DNA from 3 places in the Sphaerisporangium siamense genome. Region 3 is predicted to be linked to each of the others. Evidence: riboswitches for the same ligand, from Rfam matches in the RefSeq annotation. Region 3 holds a riboswitch; each other region holds the start of a gene.
What was found. A riboswitch is a leader RNA that binds a small molecule or an ion and turns the genes downstream of it on or off. The one in region 3 is predicted to bind cobalamin.
Positions count from the first base shown of each region.

Region 1: linked by a shared signal. The riboswitch ahead of BJ982_RS04530 ((2Fe-2S) ferredoxin domain-containing protein) and the one ahead of BJ982_RS23410 (ribonucleoside-diphosphate reductase subunit alpha) in region 3 are both predicted to bind cobalamin.
Region 2: linked by a shared signal. The riboswitch ahead of cobN (cobaltochelatase subunit CobN) and the one ahead of BJ982_RS23410 (ribonucleoside-diphosphate reductase subunit alpha) in region 3 are both predicted to bind cobalamin.

Region 1 covers NZ_JACHND010000001.1:974,555-984,499, forward strand. Annotated here, with positions in the region: gene BJ982_RS04515 (ABC transporter ATP-binding protein) at 1-607, opposite strand, end outside; gene BJ982_RS04520 (ABC transporter ATP-binding protein/permease) at 604-2,319, opposite strand; gene BJ982_RS04525 (hypothetical protein) at 2,316-2,528, opposite strand; cobalamin riboswitch at 2,885-3,089, shown strand; gene BJ982_RS04530 ((2Fe-2S) ferredoxin domain-containing protein) at 3,323-3,703, shown strand; gene BJ982_RS04535 ((2Fe-2S)-binding protein) at 3,995-4,696, shown strand; gene BJ982_RS04540 (SagD/YcaO family ATP-dependent cyclodehydratase) at 5,024-6,445, shown strand; gene BJ982_RS04545 (LLM class F420-dependent oxidoreductase) at 6,491-7,513, shown strand; gene BJ982_RS04550 (MATE family efflux transporter) at 7,510-8,910, shown strand; gene BJ982_RS04555 (MarR family winged helix-turn-helix transcriptional regulator) at 9,236-9,730, shown strand; gene BJ982_RS04560 (AMP-binding protein) at 9,868-9,945, shown strand, end outside.
Region 2 covers NZ_JACHND010000001.1:3,616,148-3,626,092, forward strand. Annotated here, with positions in the region: gene BJ982_RS16580 (precorrin-2 C(20)-methyltransferase) at 1-731, shown strand, start outside; gene BJ982_RS16585 (cobalt-precorrin-6A reductase) at 880-1,620, opposite strand; gene BJ982_RS16590 (ferredoxin-like domain-containing protein) at 1,662-3,131, opposite strand; cobalamin riboswitch at 3,250-3,375, shown strand; gene cobN (cobaltochelatase subunit CobN) at 3,433-7,185, shown strand; gene BJ982_RS16600 (glycoside hydrolase family 15 protein) at 7,440-9,284, shown strand; gene BJ982_RS16605 (nucleotidyltransferase domain-containing protein) at 9,430-9,945, shown strand, end outside.
Region 3 covers NZ_JACHND010000001.1:5,067,885-5,077,829, forward strand. Annotated here, with positions in the region: gene BJ982_RS23380 (hypothetical protein) at 1-370, opposite strand, end outside; gene BJ982_RS23385 (sensor histidine kinase) at 562-1,902, shown strand; gene BJ982_RS23390 (response regulator transcription factor) at 1,991-2,662, shown strand; gene BJ982_RS23395 (polyprenyl synthetase family protein) at 2,790-3,803, opposite strand; gene BJ982_RS23400 (hypothetical protein) at 3,800-4,909, opposite strand; gene BJ982_RS23405 (tripartite tricarboxylate transporter substrate-binding protein) at 5,195-6,157, shown strand; cobalamin riboswitch at 6,231-6,424, shown strand; gene BJ982_RS23410 (ribonucleoside-diphosphate reductase subunit alpha) at 6,540-8,801, shown strand; gene BJ982_RS23415 (ribonucleotide-diphosphate reductase subunit beta) at 8,801-9,796, shown strand.

The sequences.
Region 1 (9,945 bases), 4.1 Mb from region 3:
GGGTGTCGACGGCCTCGGCGTTGAGCTCGCCGAGGCGGGCGCGCACTTCGGTGCCCTGGGCTTCGGCGTCGCGGCGCAGCCGGGCGGGGACGAGCGCCAGCAGGAGCAGTGCGGGCGTGAGCGCGAGGGCCAGCGCGGGATGGAAGACACCAAGAGCCGTGAGCGCGGCGACGGGGACGGTGACCGCGCTGACGAGCGGGCTGAGCGTGTGAGCGAACCACAGCTCGAGTTGCTCGACGTCGGAGATCGCGGCGGTGCCCAGGTCGCCTGAGCGGCGTTCGAGCAGGTAGCCGGGCGCGAGGCGATCGAAGGCGCCATAGACCCTGCCACGCACGTCGGCCAGGACCCGGAAGGCGGCCATATGGGCGAGGTAGGACTCCAGCCACGGCGTGACGGCGAGCAGCGGAAGAAGGACACCGAGTGTGATCAGCCCACCACGCAGATCCGCGGGCGAGGCGCCGTTGATGGCCTGGCTGACCACCCACGCGCCGACGCCCGCGGAGGCGAGGATCACGAGGTGCTGGGCGATGCCGCTGAGGATCGCCGCGATCAGCAGCCACCGGTGGGGGCCCAGCAACCGGGCGAGCGGGAGCAGGCGGCGGATCATGACGCGGCTCCTTCCTGGGCGGCGATCAGGCGGGTGTAAGCTCCGCCCCGGTCGAGCAGGCCGGCGTGGTCGCCCACTTCGACGATCCGCCCCTCGGACATGACGATGACCCGGTCGGCGTCGCGGACGGTGGACAACCGGTGGGCGATCATCAGGGTGGTGCGGCCTCCGGTCAGCGCGTCCAGAGCCTGCTGGATGCCGGATTCGTTGGCGGCGTCCACGCTGGAGGTCGCCTCGTCCAGCACGAGGATCGGAGCGTCCTTGAGCAGAGCGCGAGCGATGGCGACGCGTTGCCGTTCGCCGCCCGACAGCTTCAGCCCTCGTTCACCCACGACGGTGGAAAGGCCCTGGGGCAGGTCGTGGACGAACTCCGCGCGGGCCGCGCGGACGGCGGCCTCGAGCTCGGCGTCGGCCGCGTCGGGTCTGGCCAGGGTCAGGTTGTGCCGGACCGTGCCGTGGAAGAGATAGGTGTCCTGTGACACCACGGCGATGAGCGAGCGCAACTCTTCCAGGGGGAGGTCCCGGATCTCGGTGCCGTCGATCGTGATCCGGCCGTCGATCGTGTCGAAGAAGCGCAGCAGCAGGGCGGCGACCGTGGTCTTGCCCGCGCCCGATCGGCCGACCAGAGCGACACGCTCACCGGGCGCGATGTCCAAGGAGAAGTCGTCGAGGGCGGGCTTGGCCCGCTCGCGGTAGGTGAGCGTCACCGCGTCGAAGGTCACCGCCGGCGGCCCGGCGCGCTCGAGGACACGCGTTCCCTGAGGTTGTACCGGGGCGTCCAGCACCTCGAAGACCGCGGTCAGCGAGGGAACCGCGTTGTAGCTGGAGTGGTAGGCCGACTCCAGTTCACGTAGCGGCCGGAAGCACTCGGCGGTGAGCATGAGGATCAGCAGCAGCTCGGTCACGGTCAGCTCACCCGCGACCAGTCGCATCGCGCCGACGCCCAGTGCCACAGCCGTGCCCAGCCCGATGACGAAGGCCACCCCTCCCAGGTAGAGCACGACGATGGCCATCAGCCGGATGGAGTCACGGCAGAACGTCTCCGCCAGCCTCGCGAGCTCGGCGCCGCGCCGGCCGCTGGCGTTGAACGCCTTGAGCGTCGCCATGCCCTGCAGGGCGTCGAGGTTCTCGGCGTACAGACCTTTGTAGCCGCGGAACCAGGCGTCGTTGCGCTCCTTGAGCACCCGATCCGAGACCAGGGGCAGCACCGGCATCAGCGCCGCGCACGCCAGCACGACCACACCGATGACCGGGTCGAGCACGAACAGGAACGCGGTCACTCCGACGGCGCCGACCAGGGCCGCGACCATCTGCGGCAGGAATCTGCCGACATAGGCGTCCACGGTCTCGATCCCGTCGACCAGTGAGCTCTGCGTCGATCCGGTCCGCCCGCGTTGCGCCCAGCCGGGCCCGAGCATCAGCAGCTTGGCGGTCAGCCGCCGCCGCAGTTCCTTCTTGATCCGAGCCGATGTCCGCAGCGCGACGCCTTCCCGTACCGCGAGCGCCAAGCTGCGCACGAGTTGCAGGGCGACGATCCCGGCGACGGGCCAGACGATCGAGGCCGCGTCCTGGCCCGAGAAGATCCTGGCCAGGGATTGGGCGATCAGCACACCCTGGCCGACGTAGGTCGCGGTGATGGCCAGCAACAGGCCGACCAGCCCGGCCAGGCGTCGGCGCACGGACGGTGACAGGCGCAGCAGTCGGGCGATCACCGCTCCTCCTTGAGCTCGAAGACGAGCTGGGCGCGGGGTACGGCGCGCACGCCGTACCCCCGGGAGATCCGCTCGACGGTCAGCACCTCCTCTTGTGGACCGCAGGCCGGAATCGGGCCACTGTCCGTGCGGGAGAGCCGGTCGCGGTACGCGGCGGCCCGGTTGAGGTCGTGCGGCGCGGCCGGCGTGCTGATGCCCAGCGCACGCACCAGAAGAGGGATCTCCGGTTGGTGGCGCTGCCGATCAGGTGGTAGGCCGGCGCGCCGGCCGCGCCGCTTGGGGGCGCGGCCCGAACCCCGCACCTTGCCGGGACCAGCGAAGACACCAACAGGGCGAGCACCCCTCATGAGCCCGAACTCCTTGCAAGAGATTCACAGGCGGGAGGCATTCGCAAAATAGGCACGACTTCCCGGCGTGGTCAAGACCACACGCCAGGTGGCCCCGTGCTCCACCGCGGCCGGACGTGCCCTATGACTACGCCGCCCTGGAGCCGGATCACCGGGAGACCCGGAGCCGCGCCGAGCACCCCGCGGCCTACGCTCGATGGCCCGGTGAGCGGACACGGAATATCCGTGCCTTTGCGGGTGGTGCGGCTTGTGCGACCATGGGCGCGAAGGCGACGGCGGAACGAGGAAGCCGGTGTGAATCCGGCGCGGTCCCGCCACTGTGATCGGCGAGCGGACCCCGACAACGCCACTGCCCCGAGGGGTGGGAAGGCCGGGGCGAGCTTCGACCCGAGAGCCAGGAGACTCACGCGGTCGCCTCCTCACGGAATTGGGGCGGATCTCCCCAAGAGAGGAACGGTGATCGCCGTGCCGCATGTCCGGCATGTCCCTTTCGTTTATCCGCGCTGGTGCAAAAGCGGGCGTCCCCGTGTCGGGTTTGCCCGCCATCGAGGTACGGCGGCGGTCCGATCCTCACGGACCCTTGTACTCCGGCCAGATCCCCTGCCGTGGCCAGGCCCCGATGCGCTCGACCGCACCGGTAGAGGGTGCGGGCGCGCATGACGAGAATCGCCATCTGCCGGGGCTGCTGCTGCGGCACCGCGCGCAGGGTCCCCGGCCTTGACCACGACGCGCAGGTCGCGCGCCTGGCAGAGGTCGCCGAGGTGCGCGTCACCGACTGCCTGGACGTCTGCGACCAGGCGAACGTCATCGTGGTACAGCCCTCACCCGCGGGGCGGCAGGCGGGCGGGCGGCCGGTGTGGCTGGGCCTGGCCAACCAGCCGGAGGCGGCCGACGACATCGCCGCCTGGATCCGCGCCGGCGGTCCCGGCCTCGCCGATCTTCCTGGCATCCTCACCCTCCACGTCACGGCCCCGCCGCGGCGTATCCGCACCGCCGGCGTTGTGAGCGACTCAGGACATGCCGATCACGCGTCATGAGCGGCGCGGTGGTCGCCCTCGGCGCGCCCGGCGAGGTGCTCGCCCCGGCGCCGCTCGCCGAGGTCCATCGCGTTGAAGCCGAGGTGATCACACACCCGTTAACGGGAACTCCACAGGTGACTCTGATAACCCGCGGCCAGCCGCATCCGAGGAGTGATCCACCGGCCTGAACCTTTCTTTGGCCGGCGATGCCGGAACGAATGCACTTACCGCGTTCCGGCGTATTTCCCATGCACTCCAGTCCCTAATTCCACACAAATCCACCGAAACCAGAAAATGGAGTTATAAGCCATGGGTTCTCTTCGGCCGGCCTCGCCGGAATCGATCACCGCCGCCCTCGCGGACGTTGCTTCGGTCGGCTCGTTCTTCCGGATCGCCGTGTCGGGTGACGGCGCCGGATGGCATCCGATCGAGGAGGACTACGCCCGCGGCGTATCCGACCTGGTCACCAGTGTCGCCACCCGCTATGGCGCCAAGGAACCGCGAATCGGCGCCTCCATCATGCAGCTCGGGCACGCGGCCCGATTGTGGTCGCCCATGCTCGCGTGCGCCCTCGTCCACGGCGTCGTGCCCGACCTGACCCGCCTGCACCGAGCCGACGACGGGCCGGCCCTGCGGCTACCGGCCTCCTCCGGCTGGCATGTCGACGCGAACGCCCAGCTCACCCGAATTCTCTATCGATCGGTGGTGGTCACGCACCTGGAGGCGCTCGCCGCCGGGTTGCGCGTCAAGGTCGCGCCGCGCCTCCTGTACGGCAACGCGGCGTCCGCGCTGGCCGAGGCGGGCCGAGCCGTCCTCGCCGCGCGCCCGGACCTCGCCGGCCCGACGTACCGTCTCACGACGGACCTTCTCGGCATCGGGCGGCTGGCCGGGCTCGGCGACGTCACAGGCCCAGATCTGACGTTCCGGCGCAGAAGCTGCTGCCTTTATTACCGGGTCCCCGGCGGAGTCAAGTGCGACGACTGCTCTCTGGACGGAAAACACCGCCGATGAACCGGACCGCGTTCGGCATTGAGTTTCGCGCCGCGCCATGCATAAACTCGATGCAAGGAGTTCGCAGTTGCATAATGGTCGCAATAAGGGCGGCCATATGCCGAGCCGAAGGAGGACGCACATGGCGCACCACGGTTTCGTCGAGCCCGAAGACCCTCAGTCGGGCGTCAGGTCCCACACGCCGGCGGTGGACTCGCCGTTCGAGTGGCGTGAGGAAGCCGACAGCGAGTGACCAGAAGGCGGGTGGGCCGCCGGTTCGGCGGCCCACCCGCCGCGTACCGGCATCCGGGCCGATCCAGGCGTCCTTCCAGAGGGAGGAGCGATCACATGAGGAACCCGATGGCCGAGCCGGAAACACCGGCCGGCCCGGCCGCGGCGGACGAGGCCGAGGGCATGGAAGAGGTGGCCGCCCGTCTCGGCACGGAGGGTGGGCTGGGCCTCATCCGGCGCCTCACCAGGGATCACCCCCGCCTGGACCTCGTCGCGACCTGTGTCTCCTACAGCGCCCGCCTTTCCACCCCTCCCGGATCGGCCGCCGTCATCGACACCGTCACCGGCGGAGCCGCGTTGGCGGATCCGGCCCGTGCCCGGTACGCGGCCATCGGAGAGGCCGTGGAGCGGTACTGCGGCAACGCCGTCCCCGCCGAACTGCCGACCGGCTCCTACGAGCGCCTTGCCCGCGAGGGCCGGCCGGTCGCGGACCCGCGGACATTCGCGCTCTACTCCCGCGCCCAGCACGCCCAACGGGGGTTCCCGTTCGTCCCCATGACCCCCGACCTGGAGATCGCCTGGGCCCACGGCGAGGATCTGAGCGACGGGCGGCAGATCCTGGTTCCGGCGTCGCTGGCCTACGTCAACTACTTCCGCGGGACACGCGCCGCCGAGGCGCCCACCAACTACCCGATCCTGGCGGGGACCGCCGCCGGCCTCACCCCGGAGCGAGCCCGGTTCGCCGCGCTCCTGGAAGTCCTGGAACGCGACGCCGTCACCGTCTGGTGGACGAGCGGGGCGCCCGCCGCACCACTCGTGGCCGGCACGGGCGGCCGTCTCGGCTTCGCGCTGCGGGAGGCGGAGCAGGCCGGTCTGGACGTCACCCTGCTGCGCATCCCCTCGTCCTTCGACGTCCCCGTCGCCGGGGCGTTCATCGAGGACCGCGCGCGACGGCTGGTCGCCTTCGGCAGCGCCTGCCGTCCGACCGCCGAGGCCGCGGCCGCCAAGGCGCTCACCGAGGCCGTCGGCATGCACGCGACCGGCTTCGAGCTGCTCGACCGGGACGGCCCCTTCTGGCGGGCCGTCGACGCCGGCCGGATCAGCCGCCACCCCTACCGGGCGCACCGCGCCGACCGTGCCTATCTGGAGGACTTCCGGCCGGACTGGCGGGACGTCAACGACGTCCGCCTCCACGTCCAGGTCTACCTCGACGCGCGCATGCAGGACACCCGCCTGGACCGCCTGCGCACCCCTGCGGCTCCCGCGGCGTCGCCCGATGACGCGGGAGCGGCCGGCCCGCTCGGCTCGCTCACCGCCCATGGGCTGCGCGCGATCGCCGTCGATCTCACGACCCCGCAGGTGCGCGCCGCGGGCATGCACGTGGCCCGGGTCATGGTGCCCGGCCTGTACTGCAACGCCCCTGCCGCGTTCCCCTTCCTCGGCGGCGACCGGCTCCACCGCGAACCCGCCGCGCGTGGGTGGGTGCCCGGCCCGCTCACCGAAGACGATCTCGTACGGGATCCGCTGCCGTTCTCCTGACCACGACCCCTTCGACTCTCCGGCAGGCATACGGAAGGAGCGCGCATGCGCCTCGGGCTGGCTCTCGGCTACGGCGGGGAACCGATGGAACATCTGCTTCCCGTCGTCGAGCACGCCGAGCGGATCGGCGTCGACTCGATCTGGAGCGTGGAGGAGTACGGCCCCGACGCCGTCAGCGTCCTCGGGTACCTGGCCGCGCGCACCGAACGGATCGAGCTGGGCACCGCGATCATGCAGATCCCCGCCCGTACGCCCGCGGCCACCGCGATGACCGCCATGACCCTCGACGTGCTGTCCAAGGGTCGCTTCCAGCTCGGTCTCGGACTGTCGGTCCCGTGGATCGTCGAAGGCTGGCACGGCCAGCCGTACACCCGGCCCCTCCAGCGGACCCGCGAGTACGTCGAGATCGTCCGCAAAGCGATCGCGCACGAGGAACGCGTCGAGCACGGCGGTGAGATCTACCGGCTCCCCTACCGCGGACCAGGCTCGACCGGCCGGGCCCGGCCGGTGCGCTCGGAGATGAACCCGCTGCGTCCGCACATTCCGATCTATCTAGGGGCCATCGGCCCGCGCAACGTCGCCCTCACCGGAGAGATCGCCGATGGCTGGCTGGCCGGGATGTACGCTCCCGAGCACGAGAAGGCGCTCACCCGTCCACTCGACGAGGGAATCACCGGGGCGGGCCGGGCTTCGAGTGACGTCAAGATCTGCCCCATCCTGTACGTCTCCCGCGCCGCGACCCCCGGGGAGGGCCGTGACCGGCTACGGCCGCTGTTCGCGCATCTGATCGGCGCGGTCGCCCCCGGAGTGCGCAATACCTACTTCGACGTGGCCTGCCAGATGGGGTACGAAGGAGCCGCGCACGACATCCGCCGTCACTTCGCCGACGGTCACAAGACCGGCGCCGCGCAGGCCGTACCGGACACCCTGCTGGACGAGGTCGCCCTCGTCGGGCCGCTGCCGGCGATCGTCGAGCGGATCCTCGCGTGGAAGGACTCACGCGTGGACACTCTGATCCTTCTCGACCGCGACACCGAACTCATGGAAGCCGCGCGGGCGGTCCTGTGAGCCACGGCACGCCCCCGGCCTCTGCCGAGACCGGCGCGCGTCCGGCGATGGGCCAGGTCTGGGACCTGGCCCTTCCCCTTCTCGTCGCCGGGCTGACGCAGATCGTCGTCAACCTCGTCGACACCGTTCTGCTCGCCCGGCTGTCCCCCGTGGCGCTTGGGGCGTTCGCCCTGGCCGCGCCCGTCCATCTGATCGGCCTCGTCATCGTGCGGGGCTGGGCGACGGCCGTGCAGGTGCGGGTGTCCCGAGCGCACGGCGCTGGACGGCCCGGCGAGGTCGCCCAGATCGTGCGCGCCGGGCTCGCCACCTCCGTCATGGCCGGCGTCGCCGTCGGAGCAGTGCTCTTCGTCACGGCCGGTCCCGTGCTGGCGCTGCTCGGCGCCTCTGGGGAGCTGATCGGCCCAGGAGTCGCCTACCTGCGGGTGCTGGCCCTGGCCGTCCCGTTCGCCGCCGCCTCGTTCACGTTGCTGGCCGCGTGCTCGGGCATCGGCGTCACGCGCGCGTCGCTGTACAACGCCGTACTGGTCAACGTCGTCAACGTGCCGCTGGGCGTACTCCTGATCTTCAATGCCGGTCTGGGCCTCACCGGCGCCGCCCTGGCCACCTTCGCCGCGACCGCGGCGGGGACCGGGTTCTTGCTGATCTACTCCAGAGCCCGGTTGCCACGCGCCGCCGCGGGCGAGACCCCCGAGGGGGGTCAGGCACGCGGAGTGATCGCGGGCCTGTGGGCCATCGGCTGGCCGGAGATGGGCGCGATGGGCGTCGGATACGTCAACGAGGCGCTGCTCGCGGGGTTCGCCGCCCGCATCGGCACGCTCGACCTGGCGGCGTACCGCATCGTGGACAACCTGCTGCTGCTGGTGTTCACCATGCTGAGCTCCGCCGCCACCGCCATCACGATCCTGGCGGGCCAGGCGCTCGGCCGCGGCGACCACGCGCACGCGGAGGCCTGGCGCCGGACGGGAGCCCAGCTGTTGCTGATCATGCTGGCCGTCCCCTCGGCCGTGATACTCGTCCTCGGCCGGCCACTGCTCTCCCTGATCACCGGCGACGCGGTGGCCGCCCTCGCCTGGGCCGCGGTCCCCCTCGCGTTGCTCAGCATGGCCCCCATGGTGCTCGCCATGTCCCACGCCGCGCTGCTGCGCGCCGCCGGGGACAGCCGCGGCGTCATGATCGTGTCGGTGGCCTGTGACTACGCGGTGCTGATCCCCCTGGGGTGGGTCCTCGGTGTGCTCTTCGGGCTGGGGCTGCCCGGCCTCTACGCCGCGTGGATCGCCTTCGCCGTGCTGTTCGCCGCCCTGCTCCATATCCGTTCGCGGCACCAGGCCCGGCGCGACCGGCCACCCGCGGCGAGCGTCGAAGGCCGCGGACTCGCCGGTGAGGCGGCCGCGTCCTGAACCGGCGGCCGATTCGGCCCGCGCTCGCCGCTCCCGACGCCGCCCATGTCCATCTACCCGAGCGGGAGATGTTCCTCCACGAGTCGTTTCCGGGGCCAGGAGACCAATCGGAGCGCGAAGGCTTTCCCGTCAAGGGTGAGGGTGGGCAGGGTGAGGTCAAGGCACCGAGTTCGGTGAAGCGGGGGGGGAAGGGGGAAGGCTTGTGTGCGGCCCGGTGGAGGAAAGCGCCGGCGGGTCCGGGTGCGTGGCGATCAGAAGGCGGTCGCCAGGGATCGGCTAGTTGTTGATGATGCAACACAGGCCCCTGGCCCACTACGATCTGTCCATGCCCGATCGCGCGAACGTCAGGGATGTCCTCCCCATCGCCGAGTTGCTGTCCTATCGCCTGTCACGCACGTCGGCGGCCCTCTCCCGCAGTGCGGCGCTGCGCTACCGCCGCGAGTTCGACGTCACCCTCGGCGAGTGGCGGGCGATCGCCCTGATCGCGTCCAATCCGACGCTCACCCTCAACCGGCTGGCCCGGCGCGCAGGGCTTGACAAAGCGCAGATGAGCCGGGTCGTGACCAAGCTGACAGAACGGGGCTTGGTCAACCGGACCGCGGGGTCCGGACGGACACATCAGCTGGCGCTCACCGAGGCGGGCATAGAGGTCTACCGCGGGCTCATACGCGCGGCGAACGAGCGCGACGCGACGTTCCTCGCCGTCCTGTCAGCACAGGAGCGAAAGGTGCTGGTGCGCGCACTCGACAAACTCGCCGACCTGGCACTGGACGTGGAGCGTCAGGAACGTGAGCGCACAAACGACCCTCAAAGTAGTTGACAACATCAACAGGGTCGCGTACTCCTAGAGCCAGCACGAGGAGGTGGCTCGATGGCCGACGCGAGTACGATCCGCGCGTACGTCGCCCCGGGTGGACCACAGGTCCAGCGCACCGAATCCGGGACGGAGGAAGCTTGATGGATCTCAGAAGGGCGTGTCCCGTCACCGCGCACGAGGCGCTGGACCGCGCCGTGCTGCTCGCTCCCGACGTCGAG
Region 2 (9,945 bases), 1.5 Mb from region 3:
CCGTTGTGGGGCTTGGGCCTGCGGGGCAGGCGTGGCTGACGCCTGAGGCACAGGACGCGCTGGCCCGTGCCGACGACCTCGTGGGGTACGGCCCGTACCTGGACCGGGTGCCGCCCAACCCGCGTCAGCGGCGGTACCCGTCCGACAACCGCGTGGAGGCCGAGCGCGCCGCCCACGCCCTGGAACTGGCCGGGGCAGGCTCGCGCGTGGCCGTCGTCTCCTCAGGTGACCCGGGCGTCTTCGCCATGGCGGCGGCGGTGCTGGAGGTGGCGTGCGAGCCGAGGTTCGCCGACGTGCCGGTGCGCGTGGTGCCCGGGCTGACCGCGGCCCAGGCGGTCGCCGCCCGCGCGGGCGCGCCGCTCGGCCACGACTACTGCGTCCTGTCCCTGTCCGACCGGCTCAAGCCCTGGGACGTCATCGCCGCCCGCCTGACCGCCGCCGCCCGCGCCGACCTCGTGATCGCCATCTACAACCCGGCCTCACGCGCCCGCCGCCGGCAGGTGGAGGCGGCCCGCGACCTGCTACTGCGGCACCGCGCCCCGGACACTCCCGTCGTGGTCGGGCGCGACGTCGGCGGCCCCGCCGAGAACGTCCACATCACGACCCTGGACAAGCTGGACGTCAACGACATCGACATGCGCTGCCTGCTACTGATCGGCTCCTCAACAACCCGCCACGCCACCCGAAACGGCGGCCCTGCCGTCTACACCCCCCGCCGCTACCCGGCCTGATCTGACGTGCCGCGCCTCGCCATCCGGGTATCCCTGGGAAGACCGAGCCGCCGGTGCCGGGACGGTTCGAGTGCTGTGTTCGCGAGTGGGTGGGAGGGGCGTGAGTCCGTCGGGTAGTTGCGTGACGACGCGAGTTCGACCCGGGTGCTCACAGCAAGGTACGCACCCAGGCGAGTGCGGCCTCCACGGTCTCGGCCACGCGGCAGTCCGGTAGCGGCGGGCGGCGTACGACGACGACCGGCAGGCCGAGATCCCGGGCGGCGGCCAGTTTGGCCACGGTCATCGTCCCGCCGCTGTCCTTGGTCACCAGGACGTCGATCCGGTGCTCGCGCATCAGCGACCGCTCGCCGTCCGGGGTGTACGGCCCGCGGTCCAGGATGAGGTGGTGGCGCGCGGGCAGGGGCGGCTCGGGCGGGTCCACCGTGCGGATCAGGAACCACAATGCGTCCAGGCCCGCGAACACGGGCAGGCCCTGGCGGCCGGTCGTCAGGAAGACCCTGCGGCCCAGGGAGGGCAGGGACGCGGCGGCCTCCTCCAGCGACCGCGCCCAGTGCCAGTCGTCCCCCTTCTCGGCGCGCCAGCCCGGACGCCTGAGCACCAGCAGCGGGACCCCGGCCTGTTCGGTGGCCCGGACGGCGGAGACGGTGATCCGCTCCGCGAAGGGGTGCGTGGCGTCGACCACCGCGCGTATGCGCTGGTCACGAAGCCATGCGGCCATCAGCTCCGGGCCGCCGAACCCGCCGACGCGGACCTCGCCCTCCGGCAGCCGCGGGTCGCTCACCCGCCCGGCCAGCGACGAGACCACGCGCACCTCCGGACGGCCCGCGAGCGCCGCCGCCAGCCGCCGCGCCTCCCCCGTGCCGCCGAGTATCAGCACCCCCGCCGTCACCGCGCCTCCTAATGCATCTCGCGCATGAGCACGAAGCTCCGTCAGCGCGCCTCGCGGGCCGCGGTGACGGCGGCGGCGACGTCCTCGATGTCCGCGGCGCGCACGCTCCCGCCTCCAGCCTCGACCCGGTACCCATCCCCAGTGGCCACCACCAGCACGGCATCCCCGCTCGGCCGCCCACACCGACGCTCACACCCCACCCAGTGCACCGGCAGCGGCACGCCGCGAGGACCGGCGGCCTCGACTGTGGCGGGGCCGGGACCGCCCTGTGGGGTGAAGTAGGTGGTGGCGGCCTGGTGGGTGGCTTGGGCGGCGTCGGACTGGACGTCGGAGAGGGACTTCTCGCATCCTGGCCGCCCGGCGCAGGATGACACCCCGCTCCATGGGGAACGCGGATCGGTGACCAGCCCGGCCTCCTCCGACCGCGATCGACACTGCTCCGCGTCCTCCGGGGCCAGTCCGGGCACGATCACGCCGCGCCACGGCGTCAGCCGCACCTCGCCCGACCCCACGCGCGCCGCCGCCGCCAGCACGGCCGTCTGCGCGGCCGTCAGCCGTCCGAGTGGCGGCATGACGACGAGCGCCACCCGCCCGTCGGCCTGCGGCATCAGCCCGAGTAGCGGGGCACCCGGCTCCCGGGGGAGTACGGCCTCACCTGCCGCAGCGCGACCCGGTGCCGAAGATCGAGGGGGCGCGGGGAGGCGCGTGGTGATCGCTTCGGGGCCGTCGGTCAGTTCCGCGACGCGCCAGGCGGCGGAACCCCGCGCCGCGCGCTCGGCGAGGAACGCCTCCGCGGCGTCGATCATGAGGTTCACGGCCTCGTGCGGCCCCGCCCGCAGACCGGTGTCCCGCCCGGCCAGCAGAACCACGCCCTGGACGGATACGGCCGGCTTACTAGCGGACGCGGCCGGCTCGTGAGCGGACGTGGCGGGCTCGTGCATGGATGTGGCCGGCTCGTAAGCGGGTGCGGGCGGCCGGTGAGGGGAGCGGAGCGGAGACTCAGCGGATGCGGGGACCGACAGGGGGATGTACGCGATGTCGGCGGGGAGGTGGGCGACGTCGCCGCGGCCGTCGTCCAGGGTGAACAGGAAGCGGCCGGGGAGTTCGGCGAGGGCCGGGCGGGAGACCAGCATGGCGTCCAACTCACGGACCAGCGGGGCGATTTCCAGGAGCCCGCGGCCGTCCAGCCCCGCCAAGGGGGAGGCCAGGATGTTCCGCACCCGTTCGTGCGTGGCCGAAGGGAGGAGGCCGGCGGCGGCCATCCGCTCGGCGAATCGTGCCGCGGCCGGGCCGGTGAGCCCGCGTACCTGCACGTTCGCCCGCGAGGTCAGCTCGACGACCCCCGAGCCGAGGTCCGCCGCCGCCGCGCCGAGTTCGCGCAGCCGCCTGGCCGTGAGCAGCCCTCCCGGGACGCGGACCCGGGCCACGGCGCCGTCCGCCGCGGGATGCGTCTGCAGGGCACCGGGACAGGCGTCCCGCCGCGCCCGCTCGGGAAAGTCCACGACCTCCACGCCGAGGATCGTAACCCCAGACCCGAGCGCCGTGGAGCGGAGCATCCCGCCTAGAGGGCGCGGCCGATTTCGCCATGGGCGGTGGTGGCGTGGTCTGATAGGGGCGACGGCGTTATGGAGGAAGCCGGTGTGAGTCCGGCGCGGTCCCGCCACTGTTACCGGGGAGTCAACCCCACCTGAAGGCCACGGCCCGGCGACGGGCGGGAAGGCCGGGGTGAAGCGCCGATCCGGGAGCCAGGAGACTCCGAGCCGTGTATGGACCCGCTACCCGGGGCGCGGACCCCGAGTGAGGAAACGTGCCGTGCGCGAACTCCCTGTTCTGCTGCTGTCCACCTCCGACACCGACCTGCTCAGCGCGCGCGCGAGCGGTCTGCCGTACCGGCTCGGCAACCCCGCCCGGCTGGCCCCCGCCGACCTTCCTCCTCTGCTGGAGGGCGCCGGGCTCGTGGTCGTCCGCCTGCTGGGCGGCCGGCGCGTCTGGGAGGAAGGGCTGGACGCCGTGCTGGCCGGGCCCCGCCCGGTCGTGGTGCTCGGCGGTGAGCAGGCTCCCGACGCCGAGCTGATGGAGCTGTCCACGGTGCCGGGCGGCGTGTGCGCGGAGGCGCACGCCTACCTGGCCCACGGCGGCCCGGCGAACCTGGCCGAGCTGCACCGCTTCCTGTCCGACACCGTCCTGCTGACCGGCCACGGCTTCGCCCCGCCCACCCCCACCCCGAGCTGGGGCGTCCTGGACCGCCCGCGACCGTCGGGGGCGCAGGGTGTACGACCCGCGGGGGCGAACCAGACGCTGGGCGCCCATGCTCAGGATGCGTCGTCTGAGGAAGGGCAGGGGGCATGGTCTGCGGAGGGGCAGGGGACGCGGCCTGTGGAGGCGCACGAGGAGCGGCCGCTGGTGGGGGTGCTTTATTACCGGGCGCATCATGTGGCGGGGAACACGCGGTTCGTTGAGGTTTTGTGTGACGCCGTTGAGGAGGGTGGGGGGCGGGCGTTGGCGGTGTACTGTGCGTCGCTGCGGGCACCGGAGCCGGGGCTGCTGGAGGTGCTGGCTCAGGTGGACGCGCTGGTGGTCACCGTGCTCGCGGCGGGAGGTACGCGGCCCGCGACCGCGTCGGCGGGGGGTGACGACGAGGCGTGGGACGTGGGGGCGCTGGCGAGGCTGGACGTGCCCGTCCTGCAGGGGCTGTGCCTCACGGGGGACCGCGCGACGTGGCTGGAGAGCGACGACGGCCTGTCGCCGCTGGACGCCGCCTCGCAGGTGGCCATCCCGGAGTTCGACGGGCGGATCATCACCGTCCCCTTCTCGTTCAAGGAGATCGACGCCGACGGCCTGCCCGTCTACGTGGCCGACCCCGAGCGCGCCGCCCGGGTCGCGGGCATCGCGGTCCGGCACGCCGCGCTCCGGCACGTGCCCCCGCCCGCGAGGCGGGTCGCCGTGATGCTGTCGGCGTACCCGACCAAGCACGCCCGCATCGGCAACGCGGTCGGTCTCGACACGCCCGCCAGCGTCGTACGGCTGCTGGCCGCGATGCGGGACCAGGGGTACGACATCGGGGCCGCGGGCGAGATCCCCGGCGTGGCGGAGGAGGACGGCGACGCGCTGATCCACGCGCTCATCGCCGCGGGCGGCCAGGACCAGGACTGGCTGACCGAGGAGCAGCTCGCCGGCAACCCCGTGCGCGTCTCGGCCGCCCGCTACGGCGCCTGGTACGCCACCCTGCCCGAGGATCTGCGCACCCGCATGGAGCGGCACTGGGGCCCGCCGCCGGGCGAGCTGTTCGTCGACCGTTCCCGCGACCCCGGGGGCGAGATCGTTCTGGCGGCGCTGCGCGCCGGCAACGTCGTGGTGATGGTGCAGCCGCCGCGCGGGTTCGGCGAGAACCCCATCGCGATCTACCACGACCCCGACCTGCCGCCGAGCCACCATTTCCTGGCCGCCTACCGCTGGCTGCGCGACGGCTTCGGCGCGCACGCCGTCGTCCACGTCGGCAAGCACGGCAACCTGGAGTGGCTCCCGGGCAAGTCGGCCGGCATGTCGGCCTCCTGCGGCACCGACGCCGCGCTCGGCGACCTGCCGCTCATCTACCCGTTCCTGGTCAACGACCCCGGCGAGGGCACGCAGGCCAAGCGCCGCGCCCACGCCGTCCTGGTGGACCATCTCGTGCCGCCGATGGCCCGCGCCGACGGCTACGGCGACATGGCGCGCCTGGAGCAGCTCCTGGACGAGCACGCCTCGATCGCCGCGATGGACCCGGCCAAGCTGCCGGCGATCCGCGCCCAGATCTGGACGCTGATCCAGGCCGCGCGCCTGGACCACGACCTCGGGGTGGCGGACCGGCCGCACGACGCCGAGTTCGACGACTTCCTGCTGCACGTGGACGGGTGGCTGTGCGAGGTCAAGGACGTGCAGATCCGCGACGGGCTGCACGTGCTCGGCCAGGCCCCGGAGGGACGCGCCCGCGTGGACCTCGTGCTGGCCATGCTGCGGGCCCGGCAGATGTGGGCGGGCGGCGTCGCGCTGCCGGGCCTGCGCGAGGCGCTCGGCCTCACCGAGGACGGCGCCGCCGGGCGCGCCGAGACCGACAGGGCCGAGGGCCTGGCGGCGGCCCTGGTCGAGGGCATGGAGGAGCGCGGCTGGGATCCGGCCGCGGCGGCCGAGGTGTGCGCGTCCGTCCTCGGCGCCGTGGAGGAGACGCGGGACGCCGTGGTGCGGGTGCTGGAGTTCGCGGCCACCGAGGTCGTGCCGCGGCTGGCGGGGACGGCCGGCGAGATCGGGGCGGTGCTGCACGCTCTGGACGGCGGGTACGTCCCGGCGGGGCCCAGCGGTTCGCCGTTGCGCGGCCTGGTCAACGTGCTGCCGACCGGCCGCAACTTCTACTCGGTGGACCCGAAGGCGGTGCCGAGCCGGCTCGCGTGGGAGACGGGGCAGGCGATGGCCGACTCCCTGCTCGCCCGCTACCGCGCCGACACCGGCGAGTGGCCCCGTTCGGTCGGCCTGTCCATCTGGGGCACCAGCGCCATGCGGACGGCGGGGGACGACGTGGGGGAGGTGCTGGCCCTGCTCGGCGTCCGCCCGGTGTGGGACGAGGCGTCCCGGCGGGTCACGGGCCTGGAGGCGGTGCCCGCCGCTGAGCTGGGCCGTCCCCGCGTGGACGTGACGGTCCGCATCAGCGGGTTCTTCCGTGACGCGTTCCCGCACGTCGTGGCCATGCTGGACGACGCCGTCCGGCTGGCGGCCGCGCAGGACGAGCCGGAGGAGCTGAACTACGTGCGCGCGCACGTGCGGGCCGACCGGGCCGTGCACGGCGACGAGCGGCGCGCCACCACGCGCATCTTCGGCTCCCGCCCGGGTGCGTACGGGGCGGGGCTGCTGCCGCTCATCGACAGCCGGAACTGGCGCGACGACGCCGACCTGGCCGAGGTGTACGCGGTGTGGGGCGGTTTCGCGTACGGCAGGGACATGGACGGCGTCCCGGCGCGCCCGGACATGGAGTCCGCCTACCGGCGCATCGCGGTGGCCGCCAAGAACGTGGACACGCGCGAGCACGACATCGCCGACTCCGACGACTACTTCCAGTACCACGGCGGCATGATCGCCACGGTCCGCGCCCTGACCGGCCGCGCGCCGGCCGCGTACGTCGGCGACAGCACCCGCCCGGACGCCGTGCGCACCCGCACGCTGTCGGAGGAGACGGCGCGGATCTTCCGCGCCCGGGTGGTGAACCCGCGCTGGGTGGCGGCGATGCGACGGCACGGGTACAAGGGGGCGTTCGAGCTGGCGGCGACGGTCGACTACCTGTTCGGCTACGACGCGACGACGGGCGTGGTGGCCGACTGGATGTACGACAGGCTCGCGGCGGTGTACGTGCTGGACCCGGAGAACCAGGCGTTCCTCGCCGAGTCCAACCCTTGGGCGCTGCACGGCATCGCCGAGCGCCTGCTGGAGGCGGCGAGCAGGAACATGTGGGAGCACCCGGACCCGGACCTCCTAAGCGCCCTCCAGGAGGTCTACCTGAAGGTCGAGGGCGATATCGAGGGCGGCGGCGGACCGGCGTGAACCGGGGCGCGTGTGGTGCTCTTCCCGGGTAAAGGCGGATGCGTGGGGACCGGGCGGCAAAATGCTTTCGTAAGCAATATGTGAAAGCGCGAATATCTGCATTCCACCGTATTCGGCCGCCTTTTCCGGTGACCCGTCGGCGTCCGGAGTATTGGGCGCCTTACGCGGCGCCGCCTCCGGCCGTTCAGCGAGGAGCGGCGGGGGTGGGGCGGTGAAGCCGCGCGGGGCGGGGAAGAATCGTTGTCGGGGGCGTGATGACGAGGACTCCGATCGCCGACTACGCGTTGCTGTCCGACCGCCATTCGGCGGCGCTGGTCTCGCGGCACGGCTCGGTGGACTGGCTGTGCCTGCCGCGCTTCGACAGCCCGTCGGTGTTCGGGGCGATCCTGGACGACGCGGCCGGCCACTGGTCCATCGGCCCGTCCGGCCCGCGGAAGGTGTCGCGGCGGTACCTGGACGGCACGATGGTGCTGGAGACGACGTTCGAGACCGCGACCGGCACGCTGGTGCTGACCGACGCCATGGTCGTCGGCGAGAATCCCGACGTGCACCGTCTCGGCGCGGGCGCGCCCCACGTGCTCGCCCGCCGGGCCGCCTGCACGCGCGGCACCGTCCGCGTCGAGCTGCGCTACGCCCCGCGATCCGAGTACGGCCAGGTCGTGCCGCTGTTGTGCGAGATCCCCGGCGGGGTGAGCTCCCGGGGCGGCCCCGACCGGCTGACGATGTCGACACCGGTCGGGTTCAACCTGGAGGGCCAGGAGGCCGTGGCGACGGTCGCGATGGAGGAGGGCGCCCGCCTGTGCTTCGCGCTGCACCGCGGCGACGCCTGCGCGGAGGCGCCGCCCGTCTGGGACCAGGCGCGGATCGCCGAGGCGATCGAGACGACGGCGCGGGCCTGGCGGCGCTGGGCCGAGGCCCACCAGCGCTACGACGGCCCCTACCGCGACCTGGTGGGCCTGTCCGGGCGCGTGCTGCAGGCGCTGAGCTACCAGCCGACCGGCGCGATCGTGGCGGCGCCGACCACCTCGCTGCCGGAGAGCCCCCAGGGTGAGCGCAACTGGGACTACCGCTTCTCCTGGATCCGGGACGCCAGCTTCACGATGGAGGCCCTGTGGGTCGCGGCCTGCCCGGACGAGGCGGGCGACTTCCTCGACTTCATGACCACCGCCGCCGCGAGCTACGAGCCGCAGCGCGCCCTGCAGATCATGTTCGGCGTCGGCTGCGAGCACGACCTGACCGAGCGTGAGCTGCCCCACCTGCGCGGATGGCAGGACAGCAGGCCGGTGCGCGTCGGCAACGCGGCGTGGACGCAGCCCCAGGTCGACGTCTACGGCGAGCTGCTGGCCGCCGTCCACCTCCTGGTGGACCAGATCGGGACGCTGGACCGGGAGAGCCGCGCCTTCCTCGTGTCCCTGGCGGACGCCGCCGCGGGCCAGTGGCGTGAGCCCGACCACGGCATCTGGGAGATCAGGGGCGAACCCCGCCACTACCTGTACTCCAAGCTGATGTGCTGGGTGGCCCTGGACCGCGCCCTCGACCTCGCCCCCCGGCTGGACGCCGCCGGGCGCACGGGCCCCTGGCGGACGGCGCGCGAGGAGGTGCGGGAGGCGATCCTGCGGCAGGGCTGGGACGAGGGCTTGGGCGCGTACACGCAGGCGTTCGGCTCGTCGGTGCTGGACGCGTCCGCGCTGATGATGCCGATCGTCGGCTTCGCCCCGGCGCGCGACCCGCGGATCCGGGCCACCATCGGCGCGATCGCCGAGCACCTGACCGACGAGGACGGCCTCGTGTACCGCTACCGGGCCGCCGACGGGCTGGCGGGCGAGGAGGGGCCGTTCCTGATGTGCACGTTCTGGCTGGCCCACGCGCAGGCCCTGGCCGGGTGGCGGGACCTGGCGCGCGAGACCTTCGCGCGGGCGGCGGGGTTCGCCAACGACGTGGGGTTGCTGTCGGAGGAGGTCTGCCCGCGGACCCGCCGGCTCCTCGGGAACTTCCCCCAGGCGTTCAGCCACATCGGCCTGGTCAACGCCGCGTGGGCCATCGACCAGGCGGAACGGGAGGCGCGGGGAGGGCGCTCCGGGAAGCGTCTCGACCTGTGACCCCCGGCGCGCCGGTTGGTCAGGCCGCCGCATCGTATGCGATCCGGCGAAGCGCCTGGTGGATTCGCGAGACTTCTCCGGTATGACGCGGGATTCCGCAACCCGTGAACACAGAAGTGACTCAGGCGCGAGGATGGGCCGCATGATGCGGAGGGAGACGCCGTGGGGTGCTTGGGACCCCGCGTCGCTTTCGGAAGCGGTCGCGATGTTCTCGACCCTGCGCACCCCGTGGTGGATCGCCGGCGGATACGCCATCGAGCTCGCGGTGGGACGTCCGTTCCGTGATCACTCGGACGTCGACGTGCTGCTGCTCCGGCGCGATCAGCTCGCCGCCCACAAGGCGCTGCCCTCCTGGGAGCTGTGGGCGGCCGACCCGCCCGGCGTCCTGCGGCCCTGGACGGCGGGCGAGATCCTGCCGGGGACGGTGCACGACGTCTGGTGCCGCCCGGGCCCCGTCGACCCCTGGCGCGTCCAGGTCATGCTGGACGAGTCGGACGGCCGCGACTGGATCTCCCGCCGCGACCAGCGCGTGCGCATGCCGATCGGCGAGGTCGGCCGCGTCTCCGCGGAGGGCGTCCCGTACCTGGCGCCCGAGGTCCAGCTCTTCTACAAGGCGAAACGCCCGCGCGCCAAGGACGAGCAGGACTTCGGCGAGACCCTG
Region 3 (9,945 bases):
CGCCGTTGGCGTGGCTCGCCACGAAGTGCAGGGGCCGGCCGTCGAAGCGGGTCAGGTCGGCGGGGTCGTGCTCGACGCCGTCCACGACCACGGCCATGCTCGGCGGACGGTGCGTGACGCGCCCGTTCGGGGCCGCGGAGCCGCCGGGCGCCTCGGCGGACCCGAGTGGCACGGACGCGCGCACGGGCTCCGGCGACGCCGAGCGGGGGGCGCTCAGGCCGTGCCGGACCAGCGCATCCAGGGTGGTGATGCCGTTCTCCCGCAGCACTTCCAGCACGTCCTCTTCCTGGAGGCCGCCGACGTGCTCGGAGAACTGGAGAAGCCGTTCGACGCCGCGGCGCGTGTCGTCGCCGAGCTGCTGAGTCGTCATGGGTGGATGAACCTCCGGTCCGCGCGAGGACCCCGGCACCCCGCCGGGACCCGCCTTGTGACCAGGCACGACAGGCGTCACCTGGGGGGACGCTCGGACGGTACCACACGCGTGATCGGCCGACTACGGTCCGTGATGGCCTGACCGGGACATCCCGCGCCCACGACCGCCGCGTTCCGTATATTTCCCTGATGTCTGCACGCGGTGGGACGGGCGGAGAGGTCTGGGAGGATCGGCGGGTGGGCGTTCGCGGGGTGGCCGGGCCGCTGGTCAGTGCGACGACCTACCGGCGTGCGGTGCATCTGCTGCTCGGCGGTGTGCTGCTGTTGCCGTACCTGCTGCTCGGGTGGGCGTTCGCGGGCATGTTCGCCGTTCCCGGCGCGCCGCAGGTGCTGCTCACCGTCGTGCTGGCGGTGACCGCCCTCGTCGGGCTGGTGCCGCCGTTCCTGCGCGGCACCCGGGCCCTGGAGATCGCGGCGGCCCGCTCGCTGCTCGGCGTGGCCCTGCCCGACCCTCCCGCGACCGCCGAGCGGGGCCGGGCCGCGCGCGAGACGCGGCTGCGCGCGGCCCTGTGGTTCGCCGTCCACCTCTGCGCGGGCGGAGTCGTCGGCCTGCTGCTCTTCGTGCCCGTGGCGATGGGCCTGGCGTTCACGCTCCAGTGGCTGGACCTCGCGGGCGGCGCGCTGGCCGGGCTGCGACTCGGGCCGCTGGACGAGCACGACACCGGGTGGCTCGCCCTGCTCGGCGTGGTCATGCTGGTCGGCGTGCTGTACGCCGTCGCGGGCCTCGGCGGGCTCGCGGCCGTGATGGCCCCGGTGCTGCTCGGGCCCTCCCCCGCCGAGCGCATCGCCGCGCTGGAGGCCCGCGCCGCCCGGCTCGCCGAGCGCAACCGGCTGGCCCGCGACCTGCACGACTCCATCGGGCACGCGCTGACCGTGACCACGCTGCAGGCGGCGGCCGCGCGCGAGGTGCTGGAGAAGGACCCGGCGTTCGCCGCCCGCGCGCTCGCCGCCATCGAGGAGACCGGCAGGGCCGCCGCGGAGGACCTGGACCGTGTCCTCGGCATGCTCCGCGAGCCCGAGGACGCCCACGACCCGCATCCCGCCCGCGATGCGCCGGACCCGCACGAGCCGCACGGCACGGACGGCGCGCAGGGCCGGCTCGCCGACCTGGAGCGCCTCGTAGCGCATTCGCGCGGCACCGGCGTCGAGGTCAGCGCGCGGATCGAGGGCCCGGTGGGCGGGCTTCCCGCCGCGGTGTCGCGCGAGGGGTACCGCATCGTCCAGGAGAGCCTCACCAACGCGCTGCGGCACGCCGGCCGGGTCCCCGTGGCGCTGCGCGTCCGCGCCGACGCGCGCACGCTCGCCATCGAGGTGACCAACCCGGTCACCGGCGTCCCCGGGCGCCGCCAGGGCGGGCGGGGGCTCTCCGGCATGAGGGAGCGGGTCGCCATGCTCGGCGGCTCCATGACGGCCGGGGCGCGGGACGGGCAGTGGCGGGTCTCGGTACGGCTGCCGGTGGAGGAACCGTGACGACGGCCGGGGCGGCGATCACGAGGGACACCGTACGCACGGCCGGGGTTCGGGGCGGGGGCGCGGCGGACGCCGGTGGAGGGGCGCGGTGACGGCCATCCGGGTGGCGCTGGTCGACGACGAGGAGCTGATCCGGGTGGGGTTGCGCGTCATCATCGACGCCCAGCCCGACCTGGAGGTGGTCGGCGAGGCCGCCGACGGCGCCGAGGTGATGCCGATGGTGGCGCGCAACCGTCCCGACGTGGTCCTCATGGACGTGCGGATGCCCGCCATCGACGGCATCGAGGCCACGCGCCGCCTGCTGGCCGCCTCCGGCGAGCCGCCCCGGGTGCTCGTCGTCACCACGTTCGAGAACGACGACCACGTGTACGACGCGCTGCGGGCGGGCGCGAGCGGGTTCCTGCTGAAGCGGGCGCGCCCGGCCGAGGTCGTGCAGGCGGTCCGCGTGGTCGCCCGCGGGGAGTCGCTGGTGTTCCCGGCCGCGATCCGCCGCCTGGCCGGCGCCCGCGTGCGCGGCGGCCCCGGCGCGGGCCCGGCGGCCGACCGGCTCCGCCGCGCCCGGCTCACCGAGCGCGAGGAGGAGGTCCTGCGGCTCATGGCCGCGGGGCTGTCCAACGCCGAGATCGCCGCGCGCCTGGTCGTGGGCGCCGAGACCGTCAAGACGCACGTCGGCAACGTCCTCGGCAAGCTCGCCGCCCGCGACCGCACGCAGGCCGTGATCGTGGCCTACGAGTCCGGGTTCGTCAGCCCCGAAGGGTGACGGCCGGTCCTTTCCTGCCACGGGCCGCTCCCGTGGAGGCACGCGGCCGGCATGATGGCCGGTTCCCTCCTGAGATGGGCCGCTCCCCGGTGGGCGCACGCCGCCGGCGGCGCTTCCAGCGGCCATGTCAATCCTTCCCGGAGGCACGGGCGGCGAGGTGGGCGCACATGGCGATGAGCTCGGTGCGCGCGGGGGAGCCGGGCAGGGCGTCCAGGGCGTGGCGGGCGCGGCCGGCGTGCCGCGCGACCTCGGCGCGGGCCTGGGCGAGACCGGGGGAGCGCCGCAGCAGGCGCGTGGCGGCGGCCAGGCGCCCCGGGTCGGTGACGGGCCCGCGAAGCAGCCCGCGCAGCCGTGCCGGTGTCCGGCCCCGCCCCCGCAGGGCCCGGAGCACCGGCAGCGTCGCCACCCCCTGGCGCAGGTCCGCGCCCGCGGGCTTGCCCGCGTGCGCGTCCGGCCCGGCGATGTCGAGCACGTCGTCGCACAGCTGGTAGGCGACGCCGTACGCCTCCCCGAACGCCCCCAGCGCCTCCCGGGTCTCGGGCCCCGCCCCGGCCGCATGCGCCCCGAGGCGGGCGGCCAGCGCGAACAGCGCCGCCGTCTTGTCGGCGATGACGCGCATGTAGTACCGCTCGGGATCGGCGTCACGGCCGGGGCCGACGGTCTCGCGGAGCTGCCCGGTCACGAGCCGGGTCATCATCCGCGCCTGCTCCTCGACCGCCGCGGGCCCGAGCGGCGCGACCAGCTCGGCGGCCCTGGCCACCAGGTAGTCCCCGGCGAGGATGGCCACCCGGTTGCCCCACCTGGCGTTGACGCTCGGGACTCCCCGCCGCGTCGCCGCCTCGTCCATGACGTCGTCGTGGTACAGCGAGGCCACGTGGACCAGCTCCACGGCGGCCGCCGCGCGCACCACCTCCGGCCGGCCGGGGTCGCCGAACCGCGCGGCCAGCAGGGCGATCGTGGGACGCAGCCGCTTGCCGCCCGCGGCCAGCAGGTGCGTGGCGACCGTGGTCAGGAACGGGTCGCCGGGGGCGCGCAGCGTGGCGGACAGCAGGTCCTCCACCTCCGCCAGGGCGTGGCGGGTCCACTCCGCGAGGGGACGCTCGCCGGGCGCGGTGGCCCGCGGGCCGGGCACGCCCGTCATCCCTGCCTCCCGCACATCGGGCAGGCGCCGCGCCGCCGCAGGTAGTAGCAGGAGGCGGCGAACGCCAGGGCCGGGCCCCACAGCAGCCAGAGCGCGTGCGTGGCGAGCAGCACCGGGCTGTACCCGGTCAGCCGGCCGAGCTCGGGCGAGGTGACGATGCCGATGCCGGCCGCGACGACGATGGGCGCCACGTACGCCGCCGGGATCACCGCGAGCTTGATCGGGACGCGGCGGCCCGCCAGGCCGGGCGTCCAGCGGGGGAACACCTCTCCCCAGCGCTGGACGAGCCCCAGCGTCAGCGCCGCCCCCGCGACGGCGGCCGTCGCCAGCCCCGCGCCCGCCCAGACGCCGCCGCTGTCCCACAGCGAGCGCAGCAGCGCGTCGTCGATGCCGAGTGGGACGCCCGCGAGCCAGGCGTACCGGCTCACCGCGTACAGCAGGGGTATCACGACGGCCGTGGCCGTCGCCCGGCGGCTCAGCGCGAGGAGACGGCTCCGGTCCCGCGCCGGGCCGTCGCGGTGCCGTCCGCAGCGGGCGCAGGAGCCCCGGGCGCGCCGCTGCCAGGACAGCACCGTGAACGTCACGAGGTAGCCGCCGATCAGGCACAGGGCCTGGTTCAGCAGCGACCAGTCCAGGACGGCGGCGTAGTCCACGCCCCTCGGCCGGCCGAAGGGGGCGCCCAGGATCAGCATCGGCGCGTACCCGGTGAGCGCGAGGACGTCCACGGTCGGCACGCCCACGAGCAGGACCGCCGCCACCGTCCCGCCGAAGGCGAGCAGGACGGCCCGCGCCGGGCGGGGCGGCGTCTCCGCGTGGCGGCCCGCCATGGCCAGGGCGGCGACGGCGGTGACGAGCAGGACGGTCGCGAAGAGCGGCGCCCCGGCCGGGGCGGGCAGGGACCGCAGCAGCGGCGGGGAGTCCTCCGCGTGCCCCGGCCCGAAGGGGTAGCCCCTCCCGGAGATCGTCCAGAACAACGCCACCACGCCGTACGCGGCGGCCCACAGCGCCGCCGCGTACCCCGTCCATCCGGCCCACCCGGCCCTTCGGGGGGCGGGGGTGGCGGCCGGTATGGCGGCCGGTGTGGTGTGCGATCGGTTGTCGGACACGATGGCTCCCATTGCGATGAGCGAAAGACCAACGTGTTCACATTCGCCGCGCATCCCTGGCCGGCGACTCCCCCCGGATCGGGAACCGCCTCCCCCGTACGGGGGACCGCCTCTCCCGCGCGGCGAACGCCCCTTCGAAGCCCTGGTGACCGGGCTTCCCGAGCGCCGTGGGACACCGCCGCCGTACGGGCCCCGGGACGCGACCGGGCCCGATCCGTTCTCGTGCCGTGTGCCGGACCGCAGAAATGGGCATTTAGCCCGATATCGGGGGAAAGGGCGTGAACCATGCGTCGTCGCCAGGTCCTCGCGCTCGGCGCGGGGTTCGTCGCGATGGCCGCCGGGTGCGGCGGCGCCCCGGGTACGCGCGGCCTCGCGACCACGCGGGTCTCGATGGTGGTGCCGGGCCCGGCCGGCGGCGACGCCGACAGGGTCGCCCGGTCGCTCAAAGGGGTGGCCGAGCGCGAGTCGCTGGCCAGGGCCGTCCACGTCGAGACCAGGCCCCTCGCGTCCTGCCTGGCCGAGTTCACCCGGGCGCGCCGCGCCGACCAGGTCCTGATGGCCGAGCCCGAGCTGGTCGGCACGGTGCGCGCCGCCCGGCCGTCGGGCGCCTTCGCCGGCACGACCCCCGTGGCCCGGCTCTGCGGCGAGTGGGAGCTGATCGCCGTCCCCGCGTCCTCGCGCCTGGCCACGTTCGGCGCGTTCGCCGACGCCCTGCGCCGCGACCCCGGCCGGCTCGCCGTCGCGGGCAGGAACGAGGGCGGGGTGGACCACCTGCTGCTCGGCATGCTGGCCCAGAGCCTCGGCGTGGACGCGCGCCTGGTCCGGTACGCGGCCCATCCAAGCTGCGACGACGCCGTCGCCGCGCTCAACGGGGGCACGGCGGCCGCCGTCATCGCGGGGCAGGCCGCCGTGCGGGCACGGGTGCGCTCGGGAGAGCTGCGCGTGCTGGCGGTGTCCTCGCCCGAGCGCATCCCCGGCCTGGAGGCCCCGACACTGATGGAGTCCGACGTGCACCTGTACTGCGCGAACTGGCGCGGCCTGCTCGGGCCCGGCCGCCTCGCCGACGACGACCGCGCCGCACTGGCCCTGCTGTGCCGGGGCGTGGCCGAGTCGCCGCGCTGGCAGGCGCTGTGCGGGCGCAACGGCTGGACCCCCTTGTACCTGGACGGCGACGACTTCCGGCAGTGGCTCGGCGTGGAGTCGGCCCGGCTCGGCCGCGCGCTGGGGGAGCTGGGCGTGCGGGCCTGACCGCCCGGTGACGCTCCGTACCCCTGTGCAACACAACTTATAGGGGTTGTTGCGCGCTGCGCCACTAGATGTAGGATCCATGCTCGTCGCTGGTTCGCTTCGGCGAGGTGAGAGGGAAGCCGGTGTGACTCCGGCGCTGCCCCGCAGCGGTGAGCGGGAACGACCGCCGTCACAAGGCACTGGGCCGCACGGCCCGGGAAGCGACGGCCAGTAGGGGTGTGCCGTGCGCCCGCGAGCCCGAAGACCTGCCCGCGACGTCGTCCAGGCCCCGAGGGAGGGCCGCGAGACGAGGTCGTCCCGGCATGCCCCTGTGAGGGCCACCGGGCCATGTCTTCGTGCGCTCCTTCCTCGCGGCGACCCGTTCGCACGAAGGAGACAGCAGGTGACCGTGACCGATGCGGTGACTGACGCGGCGCGTGACGCCGAGCCGGGCCCGCGCCCGGCCTACCGGCGGGACGCGGCCGGCGAGCGACGGCGGCTCGCCATCCAGGAGGCCGCCGCCCGGGTCATCGCCGACCCGGAGAACTCCCGCCTCGCCGCCCGGCTGCTCGCCGAGGAGATCGCCGAGGAGGCCGCGGCGCACGGCGTGCGGACGTTCTCGGAGTCGGTCGCGGCCACGCACGCCGCGGGCCTGGTCCACGACCGCCTCGCCGCGTTCGTCCGGGACGACGCCGCCGCGCTGGACGCCCTCGTCGACCCGGAGGGGGACGGCCGCTTCGAGTACTTCGGGCTGCGCACCGTCTACGACCGCTACCTGCTGCGCCACCCCGTCACCCGGGGCGTCCTCGAAACCCCGCAGCACTTCTTCCTGCGCGTCGCCTGCGGCCTCGCGCGGACCGTCGCCGAGGCCGGCGAGCTGTACCGGCTGATCTCCACGCTGTCGTACCTGCCGAGCTCGCCCACGCTCTTCAACTCCGGCACCCGCAGGCCCCAGCTCTCCTCCTGCTTCCTGCTGGACTCCCCGCGCGACGAGCTGGACGGCATCTACGAGCGGTACGCCCAGGTGGCGCGCCTGTCGAAGTACGCGGGCGGCATCGGCATCGCCTGGACCAGGGTCCGCGCGCGCGGTTCGCTGATCCGGGGCACCAACGGGCTGTCCAACGGCATCGTCCCCTGGCTGCGCACGCTGGACGCCAGCGTCGCCGCCGTCAACCAGGGCGGGCGGCGCAAGGGCGCGGCCTGCGTCTACCTCGAACCGTGGCACGCCGACGTCGAGGAGTTCCTCGAACTGCGCGACAACACCGGCGAGGACGCCCGGCGCACCCACAACCTGAACCTGGCCAACTGGGTGCCCGACGAGTTCATGCGCAGGGTCGAGGCCGACGCCGAGTGGGCGCTGTTCGACCCCAAGGAGGTCCCCGAGCTCACCGACCTGTGGGGGGAGGCGTTCGAGGCCGCCTACCGCGAGGCCGAGGCCGCCGGACGGTACGTCCGCAAGGTGCCGGCCCGCGCCCTGTACGGCCGCATGATGCGCACGCTCGCCCAGACCGGCAACGGCTGGATGACCTTCAAGGACGCCGCCAACCGCGCCTCCAACCAGACGGCGCTGCCGGAGAACGTCATCCACCTGTCCAACCTCTGCACCGAGATCCTGGAGGTGACCAGCGACGCCGAGACCGCGGTGTGCAACCTCGGCTCGGTCAACCTGGCCGCCCACCTGACCGGCGGCGGCATCGACTGGGCCCGGCTGCGCGCCACGGTGGCGACCGCCGTCCGGTTCCTGGACAGGACCATCGACCTGGGCTACTACCCGACGCCCGAGGCCGAGGCCGCCAACCGGCGCTGGCGCCCGATCGGGCTCGGCGTGATGGGCCTGGCCGACGTGTTCTTCGCGCTGCGCCTGCCCTTCGACGCGCCCGAGGCGCTGGCCCTGTCCACGCGCGTCGCCGAGGAGATCGCGCTCGCCGCCTACCGCACGTCCTGCGACCTGGCCGAGGCCCACGGCGCCCACCCCTCCTACGGAGACACGCGGGCGGCGCGCGGGACGCTGCACCCGGACCACTACCCGGACGCCCGGCCCGTCCACCCGGGCGAGTGGGCGGCGCTGCGGGAGCGCGTCGCCGCCACCGGCCTGCGCAACTCGCTGATGATCGCGATCGCCCCGACGGCGACGATCGCCTCGATCGCCGGATGCTACGAGTGTGTCGAGCCGCAGGTGTCCAACGTCTTCAAGCGCGAGACCCTGTCGGGGGAGTTCCTTCAGGTCAACCGCTACCTGGTGCGTGACCTGCGGGAGCGCGGGCTGTGGACGCCGGAGGTCAGGGACGCGATCAAGCGGGCGGACGGCTCGGTCCAGGACATCGCGTCCATCCCCGAGGACCTGCGGGCGCTGTACCGCACCGCGTGGGAGCTGCCGCAGAAGGCGCTGATCGACATGGCCGCCGCGCGCCAGCCCTACGTGGACCAGTCGCAGTCGCTGAACCTGTTCATGGCGGCCCCGACCATCGGCAAGCTGTCCTCGATGTACGCCTACGCCTGGCGCGCGGGGCTGAAGACCACCTACTACCTGCGCTCCCGCCCGGCCACCCGCATCGCGCAGACCACCGTCGCCGCCGTCCCCGCCGCGGCCTCCCCGGCGTTCTCGGAGCCCGAGGCCGTCGCCTGTTCCCTGGAGAACCCCGAGATCTGCGAGGCGTGCCAGTGATGCTGCTCGACCCCGGCATGAACCTGACCCTGCGCCCGATGCGCTACCCGGACTTCTACGAGCGCTACCGGGCCGCGATCCGCAACACCTGGACGGTCGAGGAGGTGGACCTGCAGTCCGACCTCGCCGACCTGGCCCGGCTCGGCCCGCAGGAACGCCACCTGATCAACCGCCTGGTGGCCTTCTTCGCCACCGGCGACTCGATCGTGGCCAACAACCTCGTGCTCAACCTGTACCAGCACGTCAACGCGCCCGAGGCGCGGTTGTACCTGTCGCGGCAGCTCTTCGAGGAGGCCGTGCACGTGCAGTTCTACCTCACGCTGCTGGACACCTACCTGCCCGACCACGACGAGCGGGCCAAGGCGTTCGCGGCGATCGAGCACATCCCGTCCATCAGGGACAAGGCCGAGTTCTGCTTCCGCTGGATCGACTCCATCGGCGGGCTCGCCCGGCTGGAGTCCCGCGACGACCGGCGGGCGTTCCTGCTCAACCTGATCTGCTTCGCCGCGTGCATCGAGGGGCTGTTCTTCTACGGCGCCTTCGCCTACGTGTACTGGCTGCGCTCGCGCGGCCTGCTCGGCGGGCTGGCCACCGGGACGAACTGGGTGTTCCGCGACGAGTCCATGCACATGGAGTTCGCGTTCGCGGTCGTGGACACCGTGCGGGCCGAGGAGCCGGAGCTGTTCGACGACGAGATGGGCGCCCAGGTGACCCGCATGATCGAGGAGGCGGTCGCCGCGGAGCTCGCCTTCGCCCGCGATCTGTGCGGCGACGGCGTCGCCGGGATGACGGCCGATCGCATGCGCGAGTACCTGGAGTACGTCGCGGACCGGCGCCTGGCCCGGCTGGGCCTGCCGCCGCGGTACGGGTCGGCCAACCCGTTCGCCTTCATGGAGCTCCAGGACGTGCAGGAGCTGGCGAACTTCTTCGAGCGGCGCGTGTCGGCCTACCAGGTGGCCGTGGAGGGCACGGTCCGCCTCGACGAGGCGTTCTGAAGGCGGCAAGCCGTGGCATGTGAGCCATGTCTCTCTATTTCATGATTCATAAATCGATGTTCGGTTAGAACTGCGCGAGAGCCAGCGCGTGGCCCAGGGCCCGCGCCGGTGGCACGTCCGCGCGCGGTGCCACGGGAAGCCGCTGGAAG